Regions from separate parts of the Clostridium malenominatum genome, predicted to be linked through region 1. Evidence: riboswitches for the same ligand, from Rfam matches in the RefSeq annotation. Region 1 holds a riboswitch; each other region holds the start of a gene.
The links. Region 1 has a riboswitch for S-adenosylmethionine ahead of metF (methylenetetrahydrofolate reductase [NAD(P)H]). Riboswitches for the same ligand answer to the same signal wherever they lie in the genome.
Positions count from the first base shown of each region.

Region 2: linked by a shared signal. The riboswitch ahead of ABDZ69_RS08160 (methionine ABC transporter ATP-binding protein) and the one ahead of metF (methylenetetrahydrofolate reductase [NAD(P)H]) in region 1 are both predicted to bind S-adenosylmethionine.
Region 3: linked by a shared signal. The riboswitch ahead of metK (methionine adenosyltransferase) and the one ahead of metF (methylenetetrahydrofolate reductase [NAD(P)H]) in region 1 are both predicted to bind S-adenosylmethionine.

Region 1 covers NZ_BAAACF010000001.1:1,866,276-1,872,159, forward strand. The annotation lists gene ABDZ69_RS09485 (homocysteine S-methyltransferase family protein) at 1-117, opposite strand, end outside; gene ABDZ69_RS09490 (vitamin B12 dependent-methionine synthase activation domain-containing protein) at 107-787, opposite strand; gene ABDZ69_RS09495 (S-ribosylhomocysteine lyase) at 787-1,245, opposite strand; gene metF (methylenetetrahydrofolate reductase [NAD(P)H]) at 1,262-2,137, opposite strand; SAM riboswitch class I at 2,207-2,308, opposite strand; gene ABDZ69_RS09505 (DsrE family protein) at 2,370-2,717, opposite strand; gene ABDZ69_RS09510 (DUF2284 domain-containing protein) at 2,750-3,304, opposite strand; gene ABDZ69_RS09515 (metallophosphoesterase) at 3,312-4,148, opposite strand; gene ABDZ69_RS09520 (sigma-54 interaction domain-containing protein) at 4,145-5,572, opposite strand; gene ABDZ69_RS09525 (enoyl-CoA hydratase-related protein) at 5,686-5,884, shown strand, end outside.
Region 2 covers NZ_BAAACF010000001.1:1,604,172-1,610,055, forward strand. The annotation lists gene ABDZ69_RS08150 (MetQ/NlpA family ABC transporter substrate-binding protein) at 1-144, opposite strand, end outside; gene ABDZ69_RS08155 (methionine ABC transporter permease) at 168-809, opposite strand; gene ABDZ69_RS08160 (methionine ABC transporter ATP-binding protein) at 811-1,767, opposite strand; SAM riboswitch class I at 1,829-1,927, opposite strand; SAM riboswitch class I at 1,983-2,081, opposite strand; gene ABDZ69_RS08165 (aminotransferase class V-fold PLP-dependent enzyme) at 2,146-3,444, opposite strand; gene ABDZ69_RS08170 (sigmaY antisigma factor component) at 3,516-3,725, opposite strand; gene ABDZ69_RS08175 (hypothetical protein) at 3,722-4,033, opposite strand; gene sigY (RNA polymerase sigma factor SigY) at 4,026-4,565, opposite strand; gene ABDZ69_RS08185 (ABC transporter permease subunit) at 4,590-5,393, opposite strand; gene ABDZ69_RS08190 (ABC transporter ATP-binding protein) at 5,377-5,884, opposite strand, start outside.
Region 3 covers NZ_BAAACF010000003.1:353,760-359,643, forward strand. The annotation lists gene recD2 (SF1B family DNA helicase RecD2) at 1-89, opposite strand, end outside; gene metK (methionine adenosyltransferase) at 193-1,368, opposite strand; SAM riboswitch class I at 1,441-1,542, opposite strand; tRNA gene ABDZ69_RS13530 (tRNA-Tyr) at 1,653-1,737, opposite strand; tRNA gene ABDZ69_RS13535 (tRNA-Thr) at 1,743-1,817, opposite strand; tRNA gene ABDZ69_RS13540 (tRNA-Tyr) at 1,858-1,942, opposite strand; tRNA gene ABDZ69_RS13545 (tRNA-Thr) at 1,948-2,022, opposite strand; gene ABDZ69_RS13550 (tRNA 2-thiocytidine biosynthesis TtcA family protein) at 2,260-2,979, shown strand; gene yyaC (spore protease YyaC) at 3,040-3,567, shown strand; gene mreB (rod shape-determining protein) at 3,594-4,628, opposite strand; gene spoIIID (sporulation transcriptional regulator SpoIIID) at 4,717-4,971, opposite strand; gene ABDZ69_RS13570 (peptidoglycan DD-metalloendopeptidase family protein) at 5,082-5,804, opposite strand.

The DNA of each region.
Region 1 (5,884 bases):
TTCAATGTTTAATACTTCAGGAATTTCTCCTATTTTAAGGCCACTCTTTTGAAGCATAGTTCCCATAGCTCCGTCAAAAATTAATACTTTTTCTCCAATGAGCTCTTTAATTTTCACAACTTTCACCAGTCTTTCTATAATTACAGTTATTTTTATTTAAACAGTTTTCACAGCTCTTTTTATTACTGCTTTTTCCTTTAGGTATTATGCCAACTATTGCAGTTACAGATTTTTTAGGTATAAGCATATTACTTTCTGAAAGATATAGCCCAATGTCCTTATTTCCCTGCAATAATTTTAATAACTCTCCTTGAACATCCAAGGACAAATCTCCATATCCTGGGCTATATCTCCAAGTTAGTTCCTCATAATCGGAGCAAAATTCCTCTTTAATTAAACTTTCAACATAATTACATCCTTCTTCTATAAAAGCAGTAGCACAAGCATTTACTATTAAAGCCTTTAACATATCACATTTTTGATAGTAATTTATTCTCCTATCTATCTCACTACCTAGAGTAGCTGCCAACACTACACACTTAGAAGAATTTTTTAAATGGCTTTTTATATGCTGACCTTTTAGTAAAATTTCAACATCTTTTAATATAACTCCTTTAGATTCCTGTACTATGGAATAAATATTATAAACCCATCTAAATCTAAGAATATTTCTTGTCTCTTCTTTTATATCTTCTATGAGGGGAAGCATATCTTCTCCGCTATTTTTTGAAACACCTAAATATCTAAGAATTTCCCTGCTATCTCCTTTGAAAATCCACTCTTTCATTAATTGTCACCATAGATATTTAGACTAAAGCCTTTTTCCAGTACATATTTTGCATACTCTATTGCCCCGAAAAGAGATAAATCTCTATAGTTTCCACATTGCAAATCATTTGATGCTGGGACTTCTTTAGCTTCAACTACTTCTTTTAAAGACTTTTCTAAAGCTTCTTTTATTTCAGCTGCATCCCTATTACCCCATAGAATTAAATAAAACCCCGTTCTACATCCCATTGGTGATAAATCTATTATTCCTTGCAAATGCTCTCTTAAAAGTCCAGCAAGTAAATGTTCTAGAGCATGTAGTGCTCCCGTTGGAATAGCTTCTTTATTAGGCTGAGTAAATCTTAAATCAAATTTAGTTACAAAATCACCATTCTCACCCTTTAACACAGCACACTTTCTTACGTAAGGTGCTACAACTTTTCTATGATCTAATTCAAAACTTTCAACTTTATTCACAAGTATCTCCTCCTCATTATTCATTTACAGACTTTAATATTGAGCTTATATTTTCTACAATTTTTTTTGCTACATAAGGATTATTCATAGTATAGAGATGAATTGCTTTTACTCCACTAGATAATAAATCCACTATTTGTTCCACTGCATAGGCTATTCCTGCATCTCTTAATGCTTCTTTATCATGCTCATATTTATTAATGATTTTTATAAATTTATCTGGTATTGTTGCACCACAAAGGGTATTAATCGTTTCAATTTGCTTTTTATTTATTATTGGCATTATTCCAGCTTCAATGGGTGTATATATCCCATTTTTATTTAATTTATCAATATAATTATAGAAAATATTATTATCTAAAAACAACTGTGTAATTAAATAATCTACACCTGAATCTACTTTTTCTTTAAGTCTTTTTATATCTTCATCTATATTTTCGCATTGATAATGCCCTTCTGGATAGCATGCCGATGCTATGCCAAAGTTCCCTTTCTCTTTAAGATAATTAATTAGTTCATAAGCATATTTAAAATCACCATATATTTCTCCATTATTAGGTATATCTCCTCTTAATGCCAATATATTTTCAATATTGTTATCTTTTAACTGATTAATTATTTGATCTAAGTTATTTTTTGTTGAGTTTATACATGTAAGGTGCGATAAAGCTTCTATGCCATGCTTATTTTTAATTAAAGAGGAAACCTCACAGGTTTTATTATCCCTAACACTTCCTCCCGCACCGTAGGTAACACTTATATAGTCTCCACCCAAACTACTTATTTCTTCAATAGTATTATATATTTTTTCAATGGTCATCCCTCCTTTAGGTGGAAAAACCTCGAAGGAAAAAACTACTTTCTTCTGGTCAAAAATTTCTTTAATTTTCATTTGTAAGCCCCCTTTTTTAGTAATAAAAAACACCTAAAGGATATTCCTTTAGGTGATTAATTCCTAATATCCTTATCTTTCAGCATAAGCTGCTGGATTTAGCACCTTGTACCACTAAGGTACGGTTGCCGGGTTTCACAGGGCCAGTCCCTCCACCACTCTTGATAAGCAGTATTAAATTACTAATAAGTATATTACAAATTTTATTAAATGTAAATATGAATTTTTACATTTAAGGCCGTATATACGCCCAACCATCTCCTTGTTTTTTTACTAATTCTCCTACTCCAGACGGTACAATGTTAATAGGTTCTATTAATTCTTTCTCATCTATGTTCATTCCCTTTAAAGAATTTTTACAGAGAACAAATTTAACTCCTAGCTTTGATAGTTCATGTATTTCTTTTTCATATTTAAAATCTTTATTTTTAAATTCCTCTACAGCCACACTATTTATTACTAGCTCTATCTGAAGATTTTCTATACCTAAGTCTATTATTAAATTTTTTATGTTATTTAATGATAATTTAATCTTTTCTTTCTCACTTACGTGAAAAATCACTTTATATTCCTTATTCATAACCATATGATTTATTTTCACCCCTAAATTATTTAGTGAAATAATATTATTCCCACATAAGCTAAGGTATCTTCTGAATAATTAAACTTAAGCCCACAGGACTTTAAAATTGCTCCTAAATCTATGCCATAAGCTTCTGCTGAAGATATGGCTTCTTCTGGATAAATACATTCTTCTCCTTTAATATAACTACAATTTTTACATATTACACAGGGCCCTGCTCCCATAGGAAAAATATCTTTCGTATTATACTTATTTTTAAGATGCTTACTTAAACTTCTAGTAAATTGATTATGCGTATCCCTTATTCTATCTGTTTCCTTCCTGTCTTTAATATTTTTCACAGGATGAATTGTTTGATACACAACTCCCTTTGTAAACTTCATTAGGTCGCATTTTAATTTATCTATTTCTCCAACTCCGGGAGGACACATCCAATTAGTACCATAATGCCCACATAAGTTATCTTTGCAGTAGTCCCTAAATTTATTTGAAAACTCCAATTCATCTACTTTAAAAGGTTTAGCATATTTCGCTCCAAAATTTAAAACATCTTTAATAATTTTTTCTTCATTTAGATTATTCATTTAAACTTCATCTCCTTACTAATTCCACACATACAATCTCTGGATTATTAAAAATTCTTTGCGGAAAAACACTGTTTCCAAGTCCTCTACTTACTACCATAGTCGTGCTAGATTCCTTATATAATCCTTTATAATACTTTGGAAAAAATCCTTGATTTGGTGACAATATCCCTCCTATAAAAGGAATAATAATTTGTCCACCGTGGGCATGACCTGAAAAAACTAAATCTATATCTTTTTCTCTATAAAGATTAAATAGTTCAGGTCTATGTGAAAGCAGTATATTAAAACTACCTGCTTTTTTTATTTTTTCTATCTCATCCTCAATAATTTTATTACCTTTATAATCCTCTCCATATCCAGTAGTGCTAAAAGCTGGATCATCTACCCCTAATATAGATATTTCCTCATGGCCTTTTCTTAAAATTATAGATTCATTTCTTAATACAATTACTCCATTTTCATTAAGCTTTTTTTCTAATGAAGAAAACTTTCCTGACCACCCTTCATGATTACCTGTAACATAATATATGGGAGCTATATCTTTAATTTTCTCTACTAATAGCATAGCTTTTTCTTCATTATATTTTCGCCTATCAATTAAATCCCCTGTAATTACAATTATATCAGGATTTTCTTTGATAATTTTGTTTACAATTTTATTATTATCTTTTCCAAAGGTTTTACTATGTAGATCAGAAAGATGTATTATTTTAAAATTGTTGAAGCTATCAGGCAATTTATTATTTAATACTCTGTGCCTTGTCATTACTAAGCTGTTATTTTGAGAGTACAACTGGAAAGTTAATACTATAACAGCTATAACTAATAATACTTTTTTCATTTCTTATTATCTCCATTATCTATTTGTTTCAATATTTTTATATCCAACTTTTCTAATTTTTTATATAAAGTAGTTCTGTGAACACCTAAATCATTTGCTGTTTTTGCTATTTTATAATCATTTTCCATTAAACTTTCAATAATTATATCCTTTTCAAACTCTTTTAATATTAAATCCAAATTATTCATATTTTTGTCTATTGATACACTATTATCCGCTGTTAACAAATTAGATGGAAAATGCTTTATACCGATAATATCCTTATCTGCAATAACATAAGCACTTTCAATAACATTCTTTAACTCTCTTATGTTTCCAGGCCACCTATGATTTAGTAATAATTCTTGCGCTCTTTGAGATATAGTTATATTTGTTTTATATTTTTTATTTAATTCATTTAGAAAATTATTTATAAAAAGTTCTATATCTTCTTTTCTCTGTCTTAGAGGAGGTATTTTAATATTTATTACATTTAACCTATAAAATAAATCTTCTCTAAATTTCTTTTCTTTTATTAATTTTCTTAAGTCTTGATGGGTAGCCGCTATTACTCTAACATCAATAGGTATGGGTTTATATCCCCCTATCTTTTCAATTTCATTTTCTTGCAATACTCTTAATAATTTAGCTTGCATGTGAAGAGGCATGTCTCCAATTTCATCTAAAAATATTGTACCTTTGTTTGCAAGTTGAAATTTACCTTTCTTACCACCTTTTTTGGCTCCAGTAAAAGAACCCTCCTCATATCCAAATAATTCAGATTCTAAAAGCTCATGGGGTATAGCAGCACAATTTATAGTTATTAACGGATTATTCTTTCTAGAGGACCCGTAATGTATAGCATTGGCAAAAACCTCTTTACCCGTTCCTGTCTCTCCATTAATTAGTACTGGAAGATTGCTATTAGATGCCTTTTTAGCAAATTCCATAACTTCTAAAAAACAATGGCTTTTCCCTAATATTTTATTAAAAGCAAACCTAAATTGACCAAGCCTTTGTAGTTCGTCTTTATAATATTTTATTTCCTCATCTTGCTTAAATAGCTTCTTCGCTAACTCCATTGTATGAAGTCTAAATTTCACTTGTGCAACGGCCGCAATAACTTGACCATCTTTCTTTACTGGCGCTCTTGTAACAAACAAAAACTTATCCCCTTTATAGGTTCTATCTCCTACAAGTTCATGTACCATGTCTACCTCTTTAATTCCCATCTTAGCAATTTGAGGCATTTTTGTATTAGGTATAAATTTATTTATATGACATCCGATGGCTTTTTCTTTTGTAGTCTCCAAAAAATCACAATAAGCATTATTTATTTCTAATATAGTTCCATCTGGCGAAGTAACTACAAATCCATCTTCTGTCATATCTAGGATTTCTTCAAAGATAAGTTTATATTTTTCTAAACTACTATTTTTACTCATAGCTATAAACTCTCCTAATAAAAGTAATAATGATAATATTATATCATACTTAATATTTTAAGGTGGTACAATACTTGCTATATTTATAAAAAACAAAATATAGGAGGGTATATATGAATTATAATAATTTATTGTTGAAAGAAAATGACTCTATATTAACTATTACCTTTAATCGCCCAAAATCGTTAAATGCTTTGAATAGTGAAACCTTGAAAGAGCTTGAAGACGCAATAATTTATGCAAATAATAATCCTGAAATAAAAGGAATAGTGTTAACTGGTGGAGAGTGTAAAGCCTTTGTGGCGGGAGCTG
Region 2 (5,884 bases), 260 kb from region 1:
AGTTGCTCCTACAACTATTTCTTTTTTAGTTTCCTTTCCTCCTGCTGGAGCTGCAGTATCTTTAGCTTTATCATTTGAAGCTCCACATCCTGCTAATCCTATTGTTAATAATGCTGTTGCTAATAAAATTGATATTTTTTTCATTTTAAATGCCCCCTAAATTTTTATTATTTATTTAAATTTTTATAAACTACATTACCAAAACTCTGAATACACTGAACTAATATTATTAACACTATAACTGTATAAATCATAATATCTGGTTTAAATCTATTGTATCCATAGCTTATAGCTACATGTCCAAGGCCTCCTGCACCAATAGTTCCTGCCATAGCTGAGTAACCAATTAGATTAATAATTGTTAATATTATTCCTCTAATAATTGATGGAAAGGCCTCCTTTAACATAACTTTAAATAATATTTGTATGTTTGTAGCTCCAAAGGACTTTGCCGCCTCAATAAGCCCAGGATCAACTTCCTTTAATGCTGACTCTAGCACCCTTGCCACAAAAGGAGCTGCACCTATGGTAAGCGGCACTATGGCAGCAACTCTACCTATACTTTTTCCAGCAATTAACTTTGTCAATGGTATAATTGATATCATTAATATGATAAAAGGAAAAGATCTTAAAACATTGATTAATAAATCTAAAATACCATATATAAATTTATTTGGCTTTAATCCCTTTTCTTCAGTAACTACGAGAATTATAGATAATATAAATCCAATTATCACTGCAAAGATTGTAGAGTAGCTTACCATGAACAATGTATCCTTTAGCGCAGGTATTAATATGTCCTTATACATTTTACATCACCTCCCAATGAATGGATTTATTATTTAAATAAGTACATATTCTTTTCTCTTGCTCTTTTTCTATATTAATTATCAAGCTTCCTAAAACCTCTTGCCTAAAGCTTTCAAGCTTTCCCCATACAATTGAAAAGTCTACATTTAGCTCCCTAGCCATGGATGTTATTACAGAGCTTTCACTTACTTCCCCTGGAAAAAATATTTTAATATTAACTCCATGATTAGGAAGTAATTCTCCACCTTCTAATAAGTTTTTCAGTTCTCCTTCTGGTTTTAAGAAAAGTTCTTTTACAGGGCCATAAGCTTTTATTTCACCATCTTCAATTAAGGCCACTTTGTTACATACTTCTTTAATTACTTCCATTTGATGAGTTACTATTATTACTGTGATATTTAACTTTTCATTTATCTCCTTAAGAAGAGATAATATAGACTTAGTTGTTTCTGGATCTAAGGCTGAAGTAGCCTCATCACAGAGAAGTATTTTAGGTTCTAAAGTTAGTGCTCTTGCGATAGCTACCCTTTGTTTTTGTCCTCCACTTAATTGTCTAGGATGACTTTTTGATTTGTCCTCTAAACCAACTAATTTCAACAATTCTGTTACTCTTCGTTCTATTTCAAGTTTATTTTTGCCCCAAATTTTCATAGGTAGAGCTATGTTATCATAAACATTTAAAGTGTTTAGTAAATTAAAGTTTTGAAATATCATTCCCATTTCTTTCCTAAGCTCTCTAATTCCCTCTGAACTCAAATTGTTTATCTCGTGACCATCAACGGTTATGCTACCTTGGTTATAATCCTCTAAAGCATTTAAACATCTAAGTAAGGTGGATTTTCCTGCACCACTTCTTCCTATAATTCCAAATATTTCACCTTCATTAATTTCTAGATTAATATCTTTTAATACTACATTATCTTGAAAATTTTTACTTACTCCTTCAATTACTATCATGTCAGTCCCCCTTAAATACTAATAAAATAGACCTGAGAAATTCTCAGGTCTAACCTAATTTTTCTCATCTCCCGGCATATCACCGCAGGAATTAGCACCTCGTATCTCTACAGGTTGCTGGGTTTCACAGGGCCAGTCCCTCCACCTCTCTTGATAAGTTTTATTCAATTAATAAAATAAAGCCTGAGAATAAACTCAGGCTAACAACCTAATTCTTCTCATCTTTCGGCATATCACCGCTGGACTTAGCACCTTGTATTTCTACAGGTTGCTGGGTTTCACAGGGCCAGTCCCTCCACCTCTCTTGATAAGTAATGATATTGTATTTGCTTTTTTTATTATTATATAGGCATTATGATATATTGTCAACAGTAAATTTTAATTTTTATATTTTTTCAAATAGCTTTCTTTATTAGAGATTATTTTTTTAATGGCATATACAAAGTAATCTACTTCCTCTAAGGTGTTATAAATTCCAAAGCTTATCCTCACCATGCCCGGCCTACTACCCGCAAGTTTGGATATTTTCTTAACCTCTTCCTCACTAATATTTAATAGTCTTTGTATATATGGGTGAGCACAAAAACACCCACTTCTTACTCCAATACCAAACTCATAGGATAATATTTTAGCTACAGTCTCATGATACATTCCATCTACATTAAATGTGATAATAGAGACATTTTTATTACAGTCACTGCAATACATATTTAGACCTTTCACCCTCTGCAATGACCTTATAGCATGTTTTAACAGTCTATTTTCGTATTCTTCAATATTCTTCATACCCAATTTATCTAAAGTTTTAATAGCTGATGTAAGAGCTACAACCCCTACAACATTTGGTGACCCAGACTCGTCCTTTTCAGGAGTGTGAAGCCATTTAACAGAATCTAAAGTTACAACATCTACAGTTCCTCCGCCACTATAATCTGGTGGCAAATTCTCTAATTCATCTTTTGCACCAATTAACACCCCTATTCCAAAAGGTGCATACATTTTATGTGCAGAAAATACTAAATAATCTATATGCTCTTCAGAATCTATAGCCTTCACATTAACTGGTGCATGTGGAACTAGCTGTGCTCCATCTACTAATATTTTAGCACCATATTTATGTGCAATTCTCGCTATATAATGAATGTCGTTTTTATATCCGGTAACGTTTGAGGCTCCAGTAACTGCAACAAGTTTGACTTTACCTCCATGCTTTTTTAATCTTTCTTCTAAATCATTTAAACATAATTTACCGTGATTATCTATTTTAACATGCTCTAATTTAAACTTTCTCCATGGAAGATCATTTGAATGGTGTTCCATCTCTGTAGATAAAATAATGTCATCTTTATATTTATTATATAACATATTAGACAATTTATTTATAGCTTCCGTAGTATTTTTAACAAATATCACTGACGAATTATTTAAATCCGCCCCCACAAATTTTGCTACAACCTTTCTTCCATCATCATAAAGTTTAGTTGATACCTGAGATTTATACCCCATACCCCTGTGAATCGATGAGTAATAAGGTAAAAAGTCTAATAAGTCTTCAACAACCTTTTTAAATGCCGGAGTGGTTGCAGCATTATCTAAATTTACATATCTTACTTTTCTACCATCAATTAAAGGTACTATTGCATTTTCCCCTAATACTAAATTATAATTATTATACATTATTTTCCACCCCTAATATTTCTCTTTATATATACTATGAGAATAGGGTAAAATGAAACCTTAATTTTAATCTATTTTTTTGCATACTTATCAATTATGGTTCTTGTAACAATAAGATAAATAATTAAATTACTAGGAGTATTTAATATACCAAAAATTCCCCATAGCCAATAATTTTTTTCTCCTCTTTTTTTGGCATCATTAAACATCCATAGTCCTTGTAGGAGAAGTATTGGAATAAGAATTATTAAACCAATCAACTGCAATCCATCTAATTTCATATATTACTTCCCTCCGTTATTCTACTTTTAGAAATAGGTATTATGATGATTGGCCCTATTAGAAGCATAAATACTTGAAAATAAACCATATATCTAATTCCTAGAATAAAAAATATACTATACAAAAGGACTATTATACAAAAAGATATCCCTATAAAAAGTAAATTTTCTCGTCTCTTTTTTCTACTTTCCATAATATTTAATGCATTTTCAATTATATCCTCTATATCTAAGTCAATTTGAAATTGATCTTCTGAAAGAATACTCATGAACTCTTCCATTTTATCTATTTCTTTATTATCATTCATCAATTATACCCCTTTCCTTCATTTTTCTTATAATAATTTTTATTGAATTATGAAGTCTTGATCTAACAGTGCCAATAGGGCATTTCATTATATGCGCAATTTCTTCATAACTAAAGTTGTAGTAGTGCTTTAATATAAAAACCGTTCTTTTTTCATAAGACAATTCTTGTAAAATAGATAAAGCTTGATTAATTAAAATATTATTCAATGCTTTATTTTCAATATCTTCAGTAAAAACCTCTATACTCTCATCTAGAAGTATTAACCTCTTGTTTTTCTTTAAAGTGTCTCTATAAATATTTGTTGCAATAGTGATAAGCCAGGTAGAAAACCTATAATTTGGAATAAACTTGTTTATATTAACTATAGCTTTCAACAGTGTTTCTTGCACAATATCCTTAGCCTCTTCTATATTTGAAGTCATCTTTATAGTATATCCCTTTAAAATATCATAATTATTATTTATCAACATAGTTATAGCAACCTTATCTCCAGCTTTTGCCGCATTTATTATATCTATTTCTTCTTCCAAGTCTATCACCTGCCAAATGCCGTATTATATTAATTTTTCATATTTAAAATTAGTAGTTAACTTGTTAAATAAAATATAATCAATTAAATATATTATAGTTCCTAAAACTACAAGAATGAAATTTGTCAGCAAAAATACACCCGTCATTTGTCCTACTACTAATAATATAATAGGAATTATAATAAGCCCACTAACTTGCTGTGCATCTTGAAAAGTCTTAGATTTAGCTGAAACTAATACTGTAAAGGTAAGTCCTAGTAATGTAATAGCTGGTACCAGATATCCTATTAATATAATCCATTTTATATTAGGAAATATAATGCCTCGAAAGAATTTTAACCCTCCAATATTTACAACTAATCCAAAGGCGATAAATGAAATTAATGTGGTGGCATAAGATGGTATAAATACTCCTAGTACCTTGCTCACAAATAATTCCTTTAAAGTTATAGGTGTATAAAATAACGTTTCTAATGTTTTATGCTCTCTTTCCCCTACAAAGCTGCTTGCACCTAAAATACTAGAGCACATTATTGGTATTATCAGAAAAAATGATGGGAAAATATAATCTATTGAAGCTTTAATTATCAATTGCTCTGCAGTAAGCACTCCATAGTCATATGGCAGTTTATTTAATAATCCTTTCATATCTTTTAAAATATCAGACATATCAAAAGATAAGCTTACTCCTATTAGCATAAGTGAAGGTATTAAAACCACCATAAGTAATGGAACTATAATCATAGGCATGTATATTTGTTTTGATGAAAATATGTCCTTTATATCTTTCTTTATTATAGCTAATCCTTTCCTATTCAATCTTATCACCTCTTGTATAACTAAAATATAAATCCTCTAAACTACACATGGATTTTTTAACTTCATAAATTCTTCCACCACTATTTACTGCTTTATATAATATCTCAGGAATTTCTTCTTCAGAAACAATTTCCTTTTTATAAGTGTCGTTTAATCCCTTAGAAAAACCCAACTCAGAAGATATATTAAATCCCCTAATTACTAAATGATTGTTTATCTTCTTTGCTTTAGCTAACTCTTCAAAGCTTCCAAAGCCTAACATGGTTCCTTTTCCTATAAACCCATATTTACTACATATATCTTCAGCATATCTTAATTGATGTGTACACATAAATATTGTAGTGCCGCTATCACGAGCCATATTTTTTATTAAACCAGTTACATTTTGTGCTGTTTCCGGATCTAATCCAGATGTGGGTTCATCTAAAAATAAAACTTTTGGATTATGAACTAATGCTATAGCTAAACTTATTCTTTTTTTCATACCTGTGCTATATTCC
Region 3 (5,884 bases), on a different contig from region 1:
TTATTTTTTTCTTTTATCCTAGCTACCACATATCCATTTTCATCATTTTTAAAAACAATAGCTTCCACACTTCCCTGTATCTCTGCCATAAAACCTCTCCTAAATTGTTAATTTAATTTATATTATACCATATTATTTCCTTATACAAACAAAAGAGAGGTTATTTAAAACCCCTCCTTTTTTTCGTATATTTTATAAATATTTTTTTATTTCTTCAACTTTATCTAATCTTTCCCATGGAAGATCTAAATCTGTTCTTCCAAAGTGACCATATGCAGCAGTTTGCTTGTAAATAGGTTTTCTTAAATCTAAATAATTAATTATAGCCGCAGGTCTTAAATCAAATGTTTTGTTTATTATATCTACTATTTTATCATCTGATATTTTTCCTGTTTCAAAAGTATCTACAGCAATAGAAACTGGTCTTGCAACTCCTATAGCATAAGCTAATTGGATTTCTATTTTATCTGCCACTCCAGCGGCAACTAGATTTTTAGCTACCCATCTTGCTGCATAGGCTGCGGATCTATCAACCTTTGTAGGATCTTTTCCTGAGAAAGCTCCACCACCGTGTCTTCCATATCCTCCATAGGTATCAACTATTATTTTTCTTCCTGTTAAGCCAGCATCTCCTTGAGGTCCACCTACAACGAATCTTCCCGTTGGATTTATATAGTATTTTGTATTTTCGTCTAGGAGTTCTTGAGGAACCACTTCATTAACTACGTATTTTAGTATATCTTTTTCTATCTCTTCCCTAGTAACCTCTGGACTATGTTGGGTAGATACTACTATAGTGTCTATTCTAACTGGCTTTCCATCTTCATACTCTACCGTAACCTGAGTTTTTCCGTCTGGTCTTAAGTATGAAAGTGTACCATCTTTTCTAACTTCTGATAACTTTCTAGCAAGTTTGTGAGCAGTAGCTATTGGCATTGGCATATATTCCGGAGTTTCATTTGTAGCAAATCCAAACATCATACCTTGGTCTCCAGCACCTATAGCTTCTTCTACATCCTTTTCTCCTTTTTTAGATTCTAAGGATTCATTTACTCCCATGGCAATGTCTGGTGATTGTTCATTAATTGATGTTAATATAGCACAAGTATCACTATCGAAGCCATATTTAGCTCTTGTGTAACCTATGGATTCTATAGTTTCTCTAACAATTTTAGGAATGTCTACATAACAATTAGTTGTTATCTCTCCAACAACTAAAACCATCCCTGTAGTTACTGTAGTTTCACAAGCTACTCTTCCTTTAGGATCTTTTTCAAGTATAGCATCTAACACCGAGTCAGAAATCTGATCACATATCTTATCTGGATGCCCTTCTGTTACTGATTCTGAAGTAAACAATTTTCTCATCTTTTTACCCTCCAATTTAATTTTTATAAAAATAAAACCCCTTCGATAAGAAGAGGTAACAATGTTCCTTTTCTCTTATCTTGCAGATATTATCTGCTGGAATTGGCACCTTAGCATAATAGCTGGTTGCCGGGTTTCATAGGGCCCATTTCCCTCCACCTCTCTTGATAAGAGCTTTTTATTCTATTTTACTCTAAAAACTATAGCATAACCTCATTACCGTGTCAACGGGGAATTTTTTACTTAATCAAAATAAAAAAGACACTATCAACAGTGTCTTTTTTTGGTGGAAGTGGATGGATTCGAACCATCGAAGGTACTACCAACAGATTTACAGTCTGCCCCCTTTAGCCACTCGGGAACACTTCCATATATGGAGCTGGCAATAGGAATCGAACCTACAACCTGCTGATTACAAGTCAGCTGCTCTACCGTTGAGCCATGCCAGCATATTTAATAACTTAACAATCTAAAAATATTAATTAAAATTGGTGGAAGTGGATGGATTCGAACCATCGAAGGTACTACCAACAGATTTACAGTCTGCCCCCTTTAGCCACTCGGGAACACTTCCATTTGTGGAGCTGGCAATAGGAATCGAACCTACAACCTGCTGATTACAAGTCAGCTGCTCTACCGTTGAGCCATGCCAGCACATTTCATTATTAATATTCTTAATTTGTTAACAAGCAATAGTATACATTCTTATTTAATAAAATTCAACCTCGAAAACAGCCATTATGGGCAATGTAACGATTATTACTCTATATTACTCTTATTTCCTTCACATTTCTTCAAATTAATGCATTTAATATAATTATATTCTTTATTTGTTTATAACTTTATATTATAATGCTAGTAGAATATTCGAAAGCTGATAAGGAGATAACTATGCAAAAACTTCTAAGCAAATTAAGAAGAGCTGTAAATGATTTTAAATTAATAGAAAGTGGGGACAAAGTTGCAATAGGCTTATCTGGAGGTAAAGATAGTCTTACTTTACTACATTTGTTAAGTAGGTATAGAACTTTTTCTCCAGAACCCTTTGAATTAATTGTTATTACTATTGATCCTAAAACAGGTGCAGATTTCTCACCATTAGAAAAGTTATGCAATGAACTAAATGTTCCATTTTATTTGATAGAATCTAATATTAAAGAAATAGTTTTTGATATTAGAAAAGAAAAAAATCCTTGCTCTTTATGTGCTAATTTAAGAAGAGGAGTATTAAATGAAAAAGCAAAAGATCTAGGTTGCACTAAAATAGCCTTAGGTCATCATAAAAATGATGCTATAGAAACTCTATTGATGTCTATGTTCTATGAAGGCAGAATAAATAGTTTCTCACCTAAAACCTATTTAAGCAGAAAAGATATAACCGTCATAAGACCTATGGTGTATATAGATGAATTAGAAATTAAAAGCACTGCAGCAAAATATGAGTTTCCTATAATACACAATCCTTGTCCTGCAAATGGACTTACTAAAAGACAATACATGAAGGATTTAACCTATGCACTAGAGAAGGACATTCCCGGATTAAAAGACCATCTACTAGGAGCTTTGATGAACATAGAACAGCTAAATATTTGGGACAAAAGTAAGTTTTAGTTAATTATATTAATATTAAGCCACCCTCTCTCATATACATTATTAGGGAGGTGTGGCTATTTGAATATAATTCGAGCACATTATAAAGACCAGGCTTGTTTTTATAAGATAGGCAATTTTATATGCAATTATGTTGATGTTAATACAGTTATAGTATGTATAGGTACTGATAGATGTATAGGAGATAGCTTAGGTCCATTAGTAGGTACATTTTTAACCGAAAAGAATTTCCCTCTTCCTATATATGGAACAATCTCCGATCCTATACATGCTTTAAATATTGATAGGAAACTAACAGAAATTAAATATGCTCACCCTAATGCAAAGATTATTGCCATAGATGCCTGCCTAGGTCATGAGAATAATATAGGTGAAATACATGCAAGAGATTGTCCAATTCAACCTGGGAAAGGCGTTGGCAAAAAACTCCCTCCTGTAGGTGAATCCTCTATAATAGCAATCGTAGATTCTTCGGAAAATAATATATTTAGCAATACTAGAATAAGATTAGATTTTATATTCAAGCTAGCTAACGCAATAACACAAGCACTATTTCTTGGATATGAATCAAAAAAAGCAAAGAGTTAATCACTTTGCTTTTTGTTAATTCATTATTAATTCATTAAGTTTATATCATCGTTTGTCATACTTAAGTCTAGCTTATCCACAAAATCTAAAACCTTACCTGTACCTAAAGCCACACATGAAACTGCATCTTCTGCTACATAGACAGGAACCTTTGTAACTTCTTGTATGAGTTTATCAAGACCATTTAATAAAGCTCCCCCACCAGTCATTACAATACCTTTATCTGCTATATCAGCTGCTAGTTCAGGTGGAGTTTTTTCCAATACCGAATGTGTGCATTCTGCTATAGCATTTACTGGCTCACTTAAAGCCTCTCTCATCTCTTCAGAAGACACTGTTATATTTTTAGGAAGGCCCGTAACTAAATCTCTTCCTCTTATTTCCATACTTATTTCTTCATCTCTTTTATAAGCTGAGCCAATATTAATTTTTAAATCCTCTGCTGTTCTTTCTCCTATCATTAACTTATGTTTTTTCCTTATGTATCTTATTATAGCTTCATCAAACTTATCTCCAGCTATTTTTATAGAAGCTCTAACAACTATTCCTCCTAAGGATATAACAGCAATGTCTGTAGTTCCTCCTCCTATATCTATTACCATACTTCCACTAGCCTTTGTTATGTCAAGGCCTGACCCAATAGCCGCCGCTAAAGGCTCTTCAATTAGAAATACTTTTTTAGCTCCTGCATTTTTTGCAGCATCTATTACGGCTCTTTTTTCAACTCCTGTAGCTTCACAAGGAATACATACTACAACTCTTGGTGATACAATCTTTCTTTTTCCACACACTTTTCTTATAAAATACTTAAGCATTTTTTCTGTTAGATCATAGTCTGATATAACTCCATCTTTTAGTGGCCTTATTGCCACTATGTTACCTGGAGTTCTACCTATCATTTGCCTAGCTTCTTCCCCAACGGCTAAAACTTTATTTTTGCTTTTATCTATAGCCACCACTGAAGGATCCTTTAATACAACACCTTTTCCTTTTATGAACACTAACACTGTTGCAGTTCCTAAATCTATCCCCATATCTGTTCCAATATTGAAGAAAAACATCCCTATTATTCACTCCTACTCTTTCGTTATATTTTTATTGAATTATTCCTTATCAATACCATATAATTCAATTATAATAGGAATGTGTCTATCCTTCAATAGTCTTGTACTTCATTTTGGTAGCTTTTCCACCTCTTATATGTCTTTCAGATTTATTGTAATCCATTATAATTTTGGCTTCATTGGCAATTTCGGGATTTATTTTCGGTAATCTCTCAGTCATATCTTTATGAACTGTGCTTTTACTTACTCCAAATACCTTTGCTGTTTTTCTAATAGTAGCTTTTGAGCTTATTATATAATTTGCTACTTCCAATACTCTTTCCTCAATATAGTCCTTCAAAGTGCTGCCTCCTTAATCTTATCTATTTATAAATATGCTTTTACACAATCTTAAATTACATTTGGTAAGCCATTTCCTCATGTAAATGAGGAAAATGGCTAGTCTTTACCTTAATACTGTATGTATTTTGATGGATTTACGAATTCATTATTATTCATTACAGCAAAGTGCAAATGATCTCCGTAACTTTCATAGGATGCTCTTATAGTAGTTTTTCCTACACTTCCTATTTTAGTTCCTCTTTTTACATTTTGACCTTTGCTTATTGATACTTTTGAATCCAAGTTAGCATAAATGGTTTTTAGTCCATTTTGATGGTTTATAATAACTTGCACTCCATCTATGCTATCATTTTCAATACTTTCTACTTTACCTTCCATAACAGCCATTACTGGTTTGCCAACTTCGCATTTTATATCCATACCAAAGTTTGGTCTATAGCTATTAGTGGATTTCCAAAATACTGGCTCTTCAGAGTAAGCTCTTGCTAAAATTCCTTCTACCGGTTTTATAAACTTTGTGCTTACAGTTGTAGTAACTTCTGAAACTTTATCCTCTTCTGTTTTATTCTCAGTTACCTCAGCTCGATCTTTGTCATTTCTAACTTGAAGAGCATTATCAAAATCTTCATAAGGTTTTTCTGTAATTTCACCTATTTCTATTCCTGTATCATTTACAATATTAGGATCCTTAGATGATAAGTTCCCTTTTCCTGTATTCCTAGATACAAAAACTGCTACCGTAGCTAAAATGCATAGGCATAGGAATAATATTACATAAAACCCCTCCCTTTTAATAAAGTTTGAAAATCTTTTAGAGAATTTTTTATCCATATGAACACCTCCTTTTTGTAGTTTGTCCAGTACATAGTAAAAAATACATATTTTATATAAATTTATTTCTATTTATTTCT